3 regions of the Mesorhizobium sp. B2-4-13 genome follow, and region 2 is predicted to be linked to each of the others. Evidence: predicted binding sites of a transcription regulator. Region 2 holds the regulator's gene; each other region holds the start of a gene.
What was found. The regulator PhoB, encoded in region 2, activates phosphate uptake and scavenging genes when phosphate is short. The targets are predictions, from matches to a motif close to TGTCATNNANCTGTCAT.
Positions count from the first base shown of each region.

Region 1 (4,637 bases), on a different contig from region 2:
TCTGCGCCGCATCACGCAAATCAAGCGCGTTTGGACGCATGTGCCCACCAGGGCCGCATGGCCGCGCCCTGGAGCTTTGTCATGTTGGAAAGCCATCAAGTGACTGAACATCACCCCAAACTCGGCGAGTTCGGCTACGCCGGCGACGATCACGTCGTTCCCTTCGAGGTCGGTCCGCTCGACGTGCGCGGCCGCACGGTCCAGCTTGGGCCGATGCTCGACGCCATCCTTGGCCGCCACGATTATCCCGAGCCGGTCGCCCGCCTGCTGGCGGAAGCCTGCGTGCTGACCGTTCTGCTCGGCACCTCGCTCAAATTCGAAGGCAAGTTCATCCTGCAGACCCGTACCGACGGGCCTGTAGACATGCTGGTCGCGGACTTCTCCACGCCCTCGGCACTGCGCGCCTATGCACGCTTCGATGCGGATCGGCTCGAAGCACTGGTCGCGGCAGGCGAGACGTCCCAGCAGACGCTGCTTGGCAGCGGCGTGCTGGCGCTGACCATCGACCAGGGCGCCCATACCCAGCGCTACCAAGGCATCGTCCAGCTCGACGGCGAAACGCTGGAAGACGCGGCGCGCACCTATTTCCGTCAGTCGGAACAGATCCCGACCGATATCAGGCTCTCGGTCGCCAAGCTGCTGACGCCCGGGATCGGCGGCGCGCGCGAGCAATGGCGCGCCGGCGGCATCCTGGCGCAGTTCCTGCCGCAATCGCCCGAGCGCATGCGCATTCCGGACCTGCCGGGTGGGGACGGCGATCCGCGCGAGGAAGTCCACGATCCGGCCGATAATTCCTGGCAGGAACTCCTGGCCTTGCTCGGCACCATCGAGCCGACCGAATTGATCGACCCGACCATCGGCGCCGAGCGGCTGCTCTATCGTCTGTTCCATGAGCATGGCGTGCGCGTCTTCGGCGGCGTTCCCGTGGCCGACCAGTGCTCATGCTCCCGCGACAAGATCCGTGGCATCCTCGAAGGCTTCTCAGCGCAGGAGATCAAGGACAGCACCGAGGATGGCGGCATCCATGTCGCCTGCGAATTCTGCTCGACGCAGTACGACTTCGATCCAGCCGAGTTTGCGGCTCAGTAAAGCCTTTCCTTCTCTCCGTTCTGCGGGGAGAAGGTGCCCGAAGGGCGGATGAGGGGCGACGCGACCGTCGGCCCTCAGTTCACCGTGCGCCTTGTCCCCGGCAGATCGAGCGAGAAGGCCGGGATGGCGATGTCGAACGTCTCGCCGCGCTTGTTGCGCATCGTGTAGCGTCCGACCATGATCCCGGAGGGTGTCGAGAGCGGGCAGCCGGACGTGTACTGATAGCTGTCGCCGGGATTGAGTTCCGGCTGGTCGCCGACAACGCCCGGCCCGCGGACTTCCTCGACCCGGCCGGCACCATCGGTGATGTGCCAATAGCGCGACAGAAGCTGCACGAACTCGTCAGACTGGTTGTCGATCGTTATCTGATAGCCCCAGACGTAGCGGTTCTCCTGGGGATCCGAACGATCCTCCAGATAGAACGGCCTGACCTGCACTTCGATGTTGCGCGTCACGGCGCGGTACATGAGCGGCTCCAAAACAATCCGACGACTTTCGACGCTCGCGGTGAGCAGGTCAACGTGCGCGTCTTGTCGCGCCTGGGATTGAAACGCAGGTGCCGGCAAAGAATGTCATTTAAGTGACACACGACAATGGTGGTGTGCGCGAACCGGGCGACTCGGCCCTCTGTCGAACTGTTGAAAACGGCCGCGACGCGGGCCGACTTCCGGAGTGACCAGATCTCGATGGAACTCACTCTCATATCCGCCTCGCTTTCGACTGCCCTCATCCTCTCGAACGCTGCCAGCATCCTGCTTGCCGCTTCACAGCTGAAACGGCGCACCACGATCGCCCCGCCGGCGGGCAGATCGCCGGCGGTGTCGATTGTCGTCCCGTCGCGCGGCGTCGAGCCGTTCACACATGAGACGCTGGAACGGGCCTTCGCGCTCGACTGGCCACGCTACGAACTGATCTTCTGCGTCGCCCATGCCGACGACCCGGTGGTCAAACTGATAAACAGGGCGATTGCCCGGTTTCCGCAGGTGCCGGCCCGGCTGTTGATCGGCGACGACCGTGTCAGTGCCAATCCAAAGCTCAACAATTGCGTCAAAGGCTGGGAAGCGGCGCGCCACGCCTGGGTCATTCTTGCCGATTCCAACGTTCTGATGCCGAGGGACTATGTCGAGCACATGATGGCGGCGTGGCAGCACGGTACCGGCCTTGTCTGCTCGACGCCGATCGGCTCCAGGCCAGATGGTTTCTGGGCCGACGTCGAATGCGCCTTCCTCAACACATTGCAGGCCCGCTGGCAGTATGCCGGCGAGGCGCTCGGCCTCGGCTTCGCGCAGGGCAAGAGCATGCTGTGGAACAAGCCGATGCTCGACGCCAACGGCGGCATCCGCGCGCTGGCCGCCGAGATCGCCGAGGACGCCGCCGCAACCAAGCTGGTGAACGGCCTCGGCCTGCGTGTCAACCTCGTTGCGGCGCCCTTCGAGCAGCCCCTCGGCCAGCGCACGTTTGGCGAAATCTGGTCGCGCCAGGCCCGCTGGGCGCGCCTGCGCCGCGTCACTTTCCCGCTGTTCTTCGCGCCCGAGATCCTGACTGGTGCGGCGGTCCCGCTGGTTCTTGCGCTGATTGCCGCGGCGAGCGCCGGCGTCAGTCTCTGGGCGACCGCGATTGCCGTGCTGGCGGCATTCTATCTTCCGGAATGCGCTCTGGCCCTGGCCAAGGGTTGGCACGTCTCGACGCGCATGATCGCGGCGACGGTCGCGCGGGACGTCATGCTCCCGGCCATCTGGGCGCGCGGCTGGCTCGGCGGCGCTGTCGACTGGCGCGGCAACGCCATGACCATCCGGACCAAGACGGCGGAACTGGAGGAGACGCCGTCGAGCGCCTGATCGCTGCTGACGACGCTGCCTGGACGAAACCTATTTGGCGGCCTTCAATGCTTGGGCGATATCTTCCAGCAGGTCGTCCGTATCCTCCAGGCCGACCGACAGCCTGAGCGTACCTGGCCCGATGCCGAGTTCGGCGCGGGCCTCGTCGCTGAGGTTCTTGTGGGTGGTCGTCGCCGGATGGGTGATCAGGCTTTTGGCGTCGCCGAGATTGTTCGAGATCAGCACGATGTCGAGGGCGTTCTGCAGGGCGAAGGCCGCCGGCTTGCCGCCCTTGACGTCGAGGCAGATCAGCGTCGAGCCCCCCGACATCTGCTTCTTGACGATATCGGCCTGCGGGTGGTCGGCGCGGCCGGGATAGATGACGCGGGCGATCTGCGGCTGCTCGGCCAGGAAGTCGGCGATCTTGCCGGCGCTCTCGGTCTGCTGGCGCACGCGCAGCGGCAGCGTCTCTAGGCCCTTCAGCAAGGTCCAGGCATTGAACGGCGACAGGCTCGGGCCGGTGTGGCGGAAATAGTCGTGCAGGTTCTCGTCGATCCACTTCTTGTCTGACAGGATGACGCCGCCAAGGCAGCGGCCCTGGCCGTCAATATGCTTGGTGGCCGAGTAGACGACGATGTGCGCACCAAGCTGCAACGGCTTCTGCTGCAGCGGCGTGGCGAAGACATTGTCGACGACCAGCCGCGCGCCGATCGAATTGGCAAGCGAGGCGACGGCGGCGATGTCGACGACTTCCAGCGTCGGGTTGGTCGGGCTTTCCAGGAAGAACAGCTTGGTATTGGGCCTGACCGCCTTTTCCCAATTGGCGATATCGGTGCCGTCGACCAAGGTCGCCTCGATGCCATAGCGCGGCGCCAGCGTCTCGACGACCCAGCGACAGGAGCCGAAAAGCGCGCGCGCGGCCACGATGTGGTCGCCGGCCTTGACGCTGCACAGAAGGGCAGCCGTCACCGCCGCCATGCCCGACGCCGTGGCGCGCGCGTCTTCGGCGCCTTCAAGCGCGCACATGCGCTTTTCGAACATGTCGACGGTCGGGTTGGCGTAGCGCGAATAGATGAAACCAGGCTCTTCGCCCTTGAAGCGGGCCTCGGCGGCCTGCGCCGTCTGATAGACATAACCCTGGGTCAGGTACATCGCCTCGGAGGTTTCGCCGAAGCCGGAACGCAGGGTTCCGCCATGCACGAGTGCCGTCTGAGGTTTCCAGTTGCGCTTCTTGGTGCTCATCGCTTTGTTCCAGACACAAAAAAACCGGCCGCGAAAGTCGCAACCGGTCCATACGGCCTTGCGGCCCGACGGTCCTTTAGCGACTTGTTTAACGTGGCTGCAAGCCGACCGGCCAAATCACCACGGGATAACGACCCTTTAGACCCGCGCCACGCTTGCGTCAATTGCCGGCTTCATTAAGACGTTTGTACCAAGGCAGGTTCCGCAGAAGTGCCCGGCGGTTTTGCGGCAAGAACCTGCAACAAACAAGAACCTGCAACGAAAGAGACCAGTCTTGGGGCGGAGCCAGACTTTGCGGCAGACAGGCATTCTTCCCGATCAGGACATTTCGGCGCTGTTCCGGTCCGGCGCGCTGAAGTCGCCGCGTGCGCTCGATGCCGACCAGATCCAGCCGGCGAGCCTTGATCTCAGATTGGGCGAAAAGGCCTGGCGGGTTCGCGCCTCGTTCCTGCCCGGTCCCAACCACAAGGTGTCGGAAAAGCTCGATCG
Region 1 covers NZ_VFVB01000001.1:665,053-669,689, forward strand. The annotation lists gene FJ936_RS03225 (Hsp33 family molecular chaperone) at 58-1,089, shown strand; gene apaG (Co2+/Mg2+ efflux protein ApaG) at 1,164-1,556, opposite strand; gene FJ936_RS03235 (ceramide glucosyltransferase) at 1,776-2,927, shown strand; gene FJ936_RS03240 (O-succinylhomoserine sulfhydrylase) at 2,958-4,148, opposite strand; SAM riboswitch at 4,205-4,282, opposite strand; gene FJ936_RS03245 (2'-deoxycytidine 5'-triphosphate deaminase) at 4,441-4,637, shown strand, end outside.
Region 1: FJ936_RS03235 (ceramide glucosyltransferase) is a predicted target of PhoB. The motif match lies at 1,660-1,676, and genes of this name have one in related genera.

Region 2 (4,637 bases):
TGCCGTGGCACTGGCCATCCTGGTCATTCCCGTCGTGGTGCGTACCACCGAGGACATGCTCAACCTTGTGCCGAACGCTTTGCGCGAGGCCGGCACGGCGATTGGCGCGCCGCGCTGGGTGGTGATCCGTTCGGTGGCCTACCGCGCGGCGATGTCCGGCATCGTCACCGGCATATTGCTGGCCATTGCCCGCATTTCCGGCGAGACGGCGCCGCTACTCTTCACAGCGCTCAACAACCAGTTCTGGTCGAGCAATCTCAATGCGCCGATGGCCAGCCTGCCGGTGACCATCTTCCAGTTCGCTCTCAGCCCTTACGAGGAGTGGCAGCAACTGGCGTGGACCGGCGCACTCATAATCACATTGACGGTTCTCGCGCTCAGCATCTTTGCGCGCAGCCTGACCGGACGCAGAGAGGACAAATGAGCCAGATGTTGTCTCCAGACATGACGATTGCGACAGAGGCAGCCGCCAAGGCGAAGATCGAGGTCAAGAACCTCAATTTCTACTACGGCCAGTCGAAGGCGCTGAAAGACATCACCTTGTCGCTGCCCGAGCGCAGCGTGACGGCCTTCATCGGACCGTCGGGTTGCGGAAAGTCGACGCTGCTGCGCGTCTTCAACCGCATCTACGAGCTCTACCCCAAGCAGACCGCCGAGGGTCAGGTGCTGCTCGACGGCCAGAACGTTCTCGACCGCTCGCAGGACCTCAACCTGTTGCGCACCAAGATCGGCATGGTGTTCCAGAAGCCGACGCCGTTCCCGATGTCGATCTATGAGAATATCGCCTTCGGCGTCAGGCTCTATGAGAAGATCGGCAAGGCCGAGATGGACGGCCGTGTCGAGCAGGCGTTGAAACGCGCCGCGCTGTGGAACGAGGTCAAGGACAAGCTCAATGCCAGCGGCCTCAGCCTGTCGGGCGGCCAGCAGCAGCGGCTTTGCATCGCCCGCACCGTGGCGGTCAAGCCGGAGGTCATCCTGCTCGACGAACCGGCCTCGGCGCTCGACCCATTGTCGACCGCCAAGATCGAGGAATTGATCGACGAGTTGCAGGCCGACTACACGATCGTCATCGTCACCCACAACATGCAGCAGGCCGCGCGCGTCTCGAAGCAGACGGCTTTCATGTATCTGGGCGAGCTGGTCGAATTCGACAAGACCGAGAAGATCTTCACGTCGCCTCGCGAGAAGCGCACGCAGGACTACATCACCGGCCGCTTCGGCTGATCTCACGCATACGAGGACCAGGATCATGGCCGAACACACAGTCGCAGCCTTCGACGAGGATCTCGGACAGATCAGCAAGCTGATCAGCGACATGGGCGATCTCGCCGGCACGATGGTCGGCGGCGCCACCAAGGCGCTGCTGAATTCCGACAACGCGCTGGCACAGCGCGTCGTCTCCGACGACGCCATCATGGACGCGCGCCAGCGCGAACTCGATGATCGCGCCATCACCCTGATCGCCAAGCGCCAGCCGATGGCCGACGATCTGCGTCATGTCGTCGGCTCGATCCGCATGGCGGGCGATCTCGAACGCATCGGCGACCTTGCCAAGAACATCGCCAAGCGCGTCGGCTCGGTAGGCCTCACCGCCACGCCGCGCGACTTGTCGCATTCCATCGACTCCATGGCGCAGCTGGTGCTGATCCAGGTGCAGGGCGTCGTCGAGGAATATGCGGCCGGCGATGCCGCCGCCCTCGCCAAGCTCAGGAATGACGACGAACGCATCGACGTCAAATACACTTCGGTCTTCCGCGAACTCCTGACTTACATGATGGAGGATCCCCGCAACATCACGGCTTGTACGCATCTTTTGTTCTGCGCCAAGAATCTCGAACGCATCGGCGACCATGTGACCAACATCGCCGAGAATGCGTATTATGTGCTGACCGGCACGCAACTGCCCGCCAACCGTCCGAAGCAGGACGAGACGGCGATGTCGGTGCCGGCGGCTTGACGGCAGGGATGATCGATCGATGATCGCGCCACGCATCATGGTGGTGGAGGACGAGGAGCCGCTGGGCGTGCTCCTCCGCTACAACCTGGAGTCCGAGGGTTACCAGGTCGAGGTGGTGACACGCGGCGACGAAGCCGAGATACGCCTCCAGGAAAACGTGCCCGACCTGCTGGTGCTCGACTGGATGGTGCCGGCGGTTTCCGGCATCGAACTCTGTCGGCGCCTGCGCATGCGGCCCGAGACGGAGCGACTGCCGATCATCATGCTGACGGCGCGCGGCGAGGAGAGCGATCGCGTGCGCGGCCTCTCGACCGGCGCCGACGACTATCTGGTCAAGCCGTTCTCGACGCCGGAATTCATGGCCCGGGTCAAGGCGCTGCTGCGCCGCGCCAAACCGGAAGTGCTGTCCAGCGTGCTCAAGGTCGGCGACATCGTGCTCGACCGCGAATCGCACCGGGTCTATCGCAAGAAGAGCGAGATCCGGCTCGGACCGACCGAGTTCCGGCTACTCGAATTCATGATGCGCCATCCCGGCCGCGTGTTCTCGCGCAGCCAGTTGCTCGACAATGTCTGGGGCGAGACGATCTACATCGACGAGCGCACCGTGGATGTGCATGTCGGCCGCCTGCGCAAGGCGGTCAACAATGGCCGCATGCCCGATGTGATACGCACCATCCGTGGCGCAGGCTACGCAATCCGCGAGGATTGAGATCAGGCCACGTTCTTGCCGGATCTCACCTGCACGCCCGGCGCGAAAATCTCCTGGTCGACGAAGGTGAGCGCGCGCATGGCGCAGCCCTCGCGGATCAGCGGCAATTCGTTCGGCTCTGTATCGAAGGAAATCGATTTCGAATGCTGGCCGCCGGCGGTCTGGGCGATGGCCTCGCGCAAGGCCGGCTCGATCAGATCGAAGGCGGCGGCGCTGACGCCGACCATCGCAACCGGCGCCGGATCGATCAGCGCGAACAGGCTGCCAAGGCCATAGCCCAGCGCCTCGCCGGCCTTGCGATAGGCCTCGCGCTCCGGTCCGTCTCTTTCGCGCGCCGTAGCCGCCAATGCGCGCATGTCGGCGTCGCTGACGTCGACCGGTTTGGCGTCCTCACCCAGCTGTCCTGCATTACGCCAGATGGCATAGTTGCCGGCATAGGCCTCGACGCAGCCGCGCCGCCCGCAGCGGCAGAGCGCGCCGCCGGGGCGATGGATCATGTGGCCGAACTCGCCGCCCGAGGAATGGGTGCCGGTGAACAGCTCGCCCTTCAGCACCAGCCCCATGCCGATGCCGTGCGAGAGCAGGATGGCGATGAAGTCGTCGCGGTAGCGCTCGGGGTCGCGCCAGCGCAGCGCCACAGCCATCATGTTGCAGTCGTTCTCCATGGTGGCGGGGATGCCGAATTCGGCTTCGAGTATGTCGGCGAAGGCAATGTCCGTCTGCGGCGTGATCGGCGACCACAGCATGGCGCGCGCCTCGGTGTCGGTGATACCCTGGATCGCCAGCGCGATGCGGGCGATGCTGGCGACGTCGAGGTCGGGATCTTCGAGGCGGCGGCGGACGATGGCCACGCATTCGCCGATCAGCGCCTCGCGGGACATGGTCAGCGTGTCCAGCCGGCGCTGCTCCTCCGATATCACCTGGCCGGCGTAGTCGATGACGGCGACGGAGAGGAAATTCAGCGACAGCACCACGGTCATGACCGCCGCGGCCTCGGGGTTGAGACCAAGGCCAACCTGCGGCCGGCCGCGTTTCAGTGAGCCGGCCTCGTTCGGCTTGCCTTCGCTCAGGATACCTTCGCCGATCAGGTCGGCTGATATCGCCGATATGGTCGAGTGGCTCAGGGCGGTGGTGGCGGCGATCTCGGTGCGCGAGGGCTGGCCACCCCGGCGCACGGCTCCAATCACCATTGCGCGGTTGCGCCGGCGCAGATCGTCGTGGCGGATTCCGACCGACATGATTTCCCTCCCCGTCGCCGCGGTTCTTGACGCCCCCTCGAACACCTCCGGCAACGGGTCGAATACTGGCAGAAGCGGCTGGGGCTGTCATTTATTTATTGCGGGGCTCGAAAAAAGGCTTCCGGCACCTCAAAATCCGTCAGAATCGATGTTGACAGTGTTCCGGCGATGGACCAGTGTTTTTTCGAGGCTCGAAAAAATTAGGGCCTTTGTGCCGGCCTTAGGGCCAGTTTGGTCGCGCCACACGCGGGCGCAGGGAGGATATCATGAAGAGATTCACAGTCGCCATTCTGGCGGGTGTCGCCATGTCGCTGACGCTGGCGTCGGTCGCGCAGGCAAAGGACAAGGTCATCGGCGTGTCGTGGTCCAACTTCCAGGAGGAGCGCTGGAAGACCGACGAGGCGGCCATGAAGAAGGCGATCGAGGCCGCGGGCGACAAGTACATTTCCGCCGATGCGCAGTCCAATCCCGGCAAGCAGCTGACCGATGTCGAGAGCCTGATTTCGCAGGGTGCCAATTCGCTGATCATCCTGGCGCAGGACGCGTCGGCCATCGGCCCGGCGGTACAGAAGGCGCTCGACGAGGGCATTCCGGTCGTCGGCTATGACCGCCTGATCGAGAACAAGGACGTCTTCTACCTGACCTTCGACAACAAGGAAGTTGGCCGCATGCAGGCCCGCGAAGTGTTCAAGGTGAAGCCTGAGGGCAATTACGTCTTCATCAAGGGCTCCGG
Region 2 covers NZ_VFVB01000007.1:85,092-89,728, forward strand. The annotation lists gene pstA (phosphate ABC transporter permease PstA) at 1-424, shown strand, start outside; gene pstB (phosphate ABC transporter ATP-binding protein PstB) at 421-1,224, shown strand; gene phoU (phosphate signaling complex protein PhoU) at 1,250-1,957, shown strand; gene phoB (phosphate regulon transcriptional regulator PhoB) at 1,977-2,666, shown strand; gene FJ936_RS19755 (ROK family protein) at 2,669-3,904, opposite strand; gene xylF (D-xylose ABC transporter substrate-binding protein) at 4,171-4,637, shown strand, end outside.

Region 3 (4,637 bases), on a different contig from region 2:
CTGCTCGACCGCCTCGTCGACATGAGCCGACGTCGCGTCGTCATGGCTGGCGAGCACGATGCCGCGCTCCCGGCAGGCGGCGGCGATGAAGACGCGGTTCGGCCCTGAATTGCGTTCCGATTCGCCCATCCGCTTCTCGCAGAATTTCTGGAAGTCGCGATCCGAGAGTTTCAGCTTGCGCTGGTAGTAGTAGGCGTAGGTTTCAAGGTTGACGAACTGGCGCTGGCCGGGCGCGTGATCCATCAGCGACGCCAGCTTGACCCGTTCGTCACCGTCGAAATTGGCGAATGCGTCGAGGCAATCCGGCGCTGAAACCTCGCAGCGAAGATGCAGGAAGTGATCGGCCCGCAGACGATCCCGCGCGACGCTGTCCTCGATCGCATCGGCCAGCTTGCGAATGTCGTCCAATGTCAGGTCGGCGTCCTCGTCCATGCCGACGCGCAAGGCATCTAGCACGGTCGTGATGCCGGCGGTCGCCACCTGCGCGTCATGGGCGAGCACCGCGGCGATCGGGTTCCAGCGCACTTTCGGCCGCGGCGCATAATGGCCCTCGAGATGGTCGGTGTGGAGTTCGACCAGCCCTGGAATGATGAAGTCGCCGCCCATGTCCTCGCCGATCCGGGCAGCACCGGCATCGATGCCGGCGATCAAGCCGTCGCGCAGCACCAGTGAGCCTTCGACGATCTCGTCGGCAAGAACGATGCGGGCGTTGGAAAGAACAGTTTCGGCGGTCATTGCGGGTAGTCCTTGGTTCTTGCAGTCGGGTTTCGTTCAGGCGATTTTCCGGGCCGGGCGGCGTCCGAGCGCGTGCTGGGAAAGCACCATGAATGGCGCGCCGGGTTCGGGTTCGACGAACAATGTCAGCGCATCCACCAGCACGGGCTGGCGCAACACATCGGCGAAAAGGCTGTCGATGGCGGCGCGCAGGCGAGGGCTTTCCTGTGGGCCGGCCCGGCCGGACAGGGTCATGTGGAAGCGGAAGGTCTCGAAGACATAGGGATAGCCCCATTGGCAGAGATTGCGAAACTCGGCCGGCTTCAGCGAATCCGGGCTGCGCCGCTCGATCTCGGCCTCTGACAGCGGTGCGCGAAACCGGTCGAAATCGCGTACCACATTGTCGGCGAAGCGGTTGAGCGGCGGCAGCGGCCCTTCCGGCACCAGCGCGAAGAAGCTGTCGATCTGGCTGACGATAAGGCGCGGGATCGTGACGACAGGCGTAACCTCGGCAAAATGATCCAGCGCCGCGCGCAGCGAGGTCTCGGTCTCCGTGGCAGCCAGATGGAAGGGCGCCTTCAGCGTCGCGTGAAAGCCATAGCGGCGTGCCGAGGCCGTGTGGAAGGCCACTTCCGCTGCCGACAGATCGGCAACGGCCTCAACCGGCCTGGTCGCGGCACCGAAGGGATCGCGGCCTAGCCAGTCGGCGGCGATGCGCGCCAGCGGCTCGTCCTGCCGGGGGGTGAAATAAATGGCATAACGCATGGGAAGTCCTCGTCAGAACCGTTGCCATAGGTGATTTCCATGACGGATTGACGAAGCTTTGACGGGTTTTAGAAGGCAAATCGACCCCTAGGGTCCTTAGCCGACGATTTTTCCCAGCTGGACCAATAAGTTCGGCCGGAAACGCGAGACGGTCAGGCCTTCATCAACCATTCGTGCTCGGGCGCATTGTGGAATTTCCAGGTCCGCTTCGGTCCGGCCATCACATTGAGATAATAGAGGTCATAGCCGTGGCAGGCGGCACAGGGGTGATAGCCCTTGGGCACCAGCACCACATCGCCGTCCTCGATCGCCATGGCTTCGTCCAGCGCGCGATGTCCGCTTTTGTCGGCATCGGTGTAGACGCGCTGGAAGGCAAAGCCCTGCGGCGGGTTGAGGCGATGGTAGTAGGTTTCCTCGAGATAGGATTCGGCAGGCAGATTGTCCTGGTCGTGCTTGTGCGGCGGGTAGCTCGACGTGTGACCGCCGGGCGTGATGACCTCGACGACCAGCAACGAGTCGGCCGGCTGGCCTTCCGGCAGGATGTTGGTGACGTAACGCGTATTGGTGCCCTTGCCGCGCACCTCCTGGCCGAGATCGTCCGGTCCGATCACCCGGACCGGCAGGCCACCGCCAAGACCGGGCGCCGAGCAGACGCCAAGTTCCAGCTCGGTATCGGCCGTCACCGACCAGTCCGATCCCTGCGGCACGTAGACCGACCACGGCTTGCCATCGAAGGGCGACATGCGCTCGCCGAGCAGGCCGAGATCCTTGCCGCCGGCTTTCGCGGTACCCTTGCCGGTCACGAACACCAGGCAGACTTCGCGGTCTTCCGTCTTTCCCGAGGCGCTTTCGCCCGGCTTCAGCCGATGCAGGTCGAAACCGACATAGGTCCAGCCGGCGCTTTTCGGCGTCACATGGGCGACGCGGCCATGGCCCTTGTCGGCTTTGACGAGCAGTTTCGACATTTTGTCTCTCCTATCCTAGCCTTCCAACTTCGTCATCCTGGGGCGGAGCAGGAGCGAAGCTCCTTGCTCCGCCCCAGGATGACGAAGCGAGGGGCGTTTCGGCCAATCGCCGACGTGTGCGATCCGTTACGCTCGCAGTATCCAATCCACAAAACTGCTCGCGCCATGGACCGCCTATTCCTTCGGATCGGCCGGAGGCTTCGTCTCGTCGGCCGGCTTATAAAGATAAAAAAATTGCCAGGCGCCGTAGCCGGCAAAGCCGAGCGCGATGACGCCCCAGAACGGCGTGCCGGTGGCGAACTCGATGACCGACCAGATGAGGCAGACCGCGACGACGGCGACACGCCGCCACAATGGCCGGAAGAAGGGGTGCTCGGAATCTTTCATCTGGCCAGCCTACAGCAAGCCCGGCCTGGCGAGAACCCGATCAGGCATTCGGAAACCCTTGCGTCTCCACCGTGTAGCCGGCTGATGTCATCACCCGCATCAGCTCCTTGTGGCCAACCTGCGCCATCTTCAGCGGCGGGTTCTTCTTCGGGTCCTGCTCGGCCTCGACCACGAACCAGCCTTCATAGCCGTGGTCGGCGAAGCGCTGCACGATGGCGCCGAAATCGAGGGAACCGTCGCCCGGCACGGTGAAGGCGCCGAGCGCCACGGCATCGAGGAAGGACTGCCTCGTACGGTCGAGCTTCTCGATCACGCCCATGCGCACGTCCTTCACATGGACGTGGCTGATGCGCTTGTGGTGGTTGTCGATGGCGCGCAGCACGTCGCCGCCGGCAAAGGCGAGGTGTCCGGCATCGAGCAGCAGTGGGATGCCTTCGCCGGAATGGCGCATGAAGGCATCGAGCTCCGGCTCGGTCTCGACCACAGCCGCCATGTGATGGTGATAGGACAGCGGCATGCCTTGCTCGGCGCACCATTCGCCGAATTCGGTCAGGCGCCGCGCGTAGGCCTTCATTTCGTCGCCAGTAAGCTTCGGCTTGGTGGCGAGCGGCTTGGAACGGTCGCCCTGGATCGAGCGGCCGACCTCTCCATAGACGATGCAGGGCGCGTCGACCGCTTTGAACAGGTCGATCATCGGCTGGACGCGGTCCTTGTTGGCAGCCATCTCCTCATCGACCAGCGTGCCCGAGAACCAGCCGCCGCACAGCGTCACGTCGGCGGCCTTCAGGATCGGCAGCATGATGGCGGGGTCGTTGGGAAAGCGCCGGCCCATCTCCATGCCGGTGAAGCCGGCAGAGCGCGACTGGCGCAGACATTCCTCCAGCGACACGTCATCGCTCAGTTCGGCAAGATCGTCGTTCCACCACGCGATGGGGGACATGCCCAATTTGGCTTTCAAGTCGTCACTCCGGGATTAGACAGTTCAATTTTTTGGCGCTAGCGCCGCCCCTCATCCGCCTGCCGGCACCTTCTCCCCGTATCGTGAGGGGGAGAAGGGAGCTGGCGTCAATCGCCGACGCTCTGCATCCGCCGCTTCTCGTCATAGGCCTTGCGCGCGGCGTTCACTTGAGGCCGCGCCGAAACCTCGGGCACCGCCACGTCCCACCAATGGCCACCGGCATCGGTCGAAACCAGCGGATCGGTGTCGATGACCAGCACGGTGGTGCGGTCGTTCTTCTTGGCTTTTTGCAGCGCGTTTTCCAGCTCGGCAACCGACGGCACTTTCTCTGATATCGCGCCCATGCTCGCCGCATGCGCGGCAAAGTCGATGTCAGGCAGGATTTCATGGCGCGAGTCCTGCAAGAGATTGTTGAAGTTGGCGCCGCCGGTCGCCATCTGCAGCCGGTTGATGCAGCCAAAACCCCTATTATCGAGCAGCACCACGGTCAGCTTCAGGCCGAGCATCACCGAGGTGGCGATCTCGGAGTTGAGCATCAAGTAGGAGCCGTCGCCGATCATGACGACGACCTCCTCGTCGGGCTTGGCCATCTTGGTGCCGAGCCCGCCGGCGATCTCGTAACCCATGGTCGAGAAGCCATATTCGGCGTGGTAGGAGCCCGGCGCACCGGCCTGCCAGAGCTTGTGCAGTTCGCCGGGAAGTCCGCCTGCCGCATGCAGCAGCGTCACGCCTGAGCCCATGGCGCGCTGCACGGCGCCGATCACCTGCGCATCCGAGGGGAAAGCAGTGTTGGTCGATGCCGTCACCTTGGCCACGTCGGCCTGCCAGGCCTTCTTGCCGGCGGCCGC
Region 3 covers NZ_VFVB01000001.1:12,625-17,261, reverse strand. The annotation lists gene FJ936_RS00095 (alpha-D-ribose 1-methylphosphonate 5-triphosphate diphosphatase) at 1-735, opposite strand, end outside; gene FJ936_RS00090 (DUF1045 domain-containing protein) at 772-1,479, opposite strand; gene iolB (5-deoxy-glucuronate isomerase) at 1,632-2,444, opposite strand; gene FJ936_RS00080 (DUF3329 domain-containing protein) at 2,619-2,831, opposite strand; gene iolE (myo-inosose-2 dehydratase) at 2,872-3,789, opposite strand; gene iolD (3D-(3,5/4)-trihydroxycyclohexane-1,2-dione acylhydrolase (decyclizing)) at 3,897-4,637, opposite strand, start outside.
Region 3: FJ936_RS00090 (DUF1045 domain-containing protein) is a predicted target of PhoB. The motif match lies at 1,519-1,535, and genes of this name have one in related genera.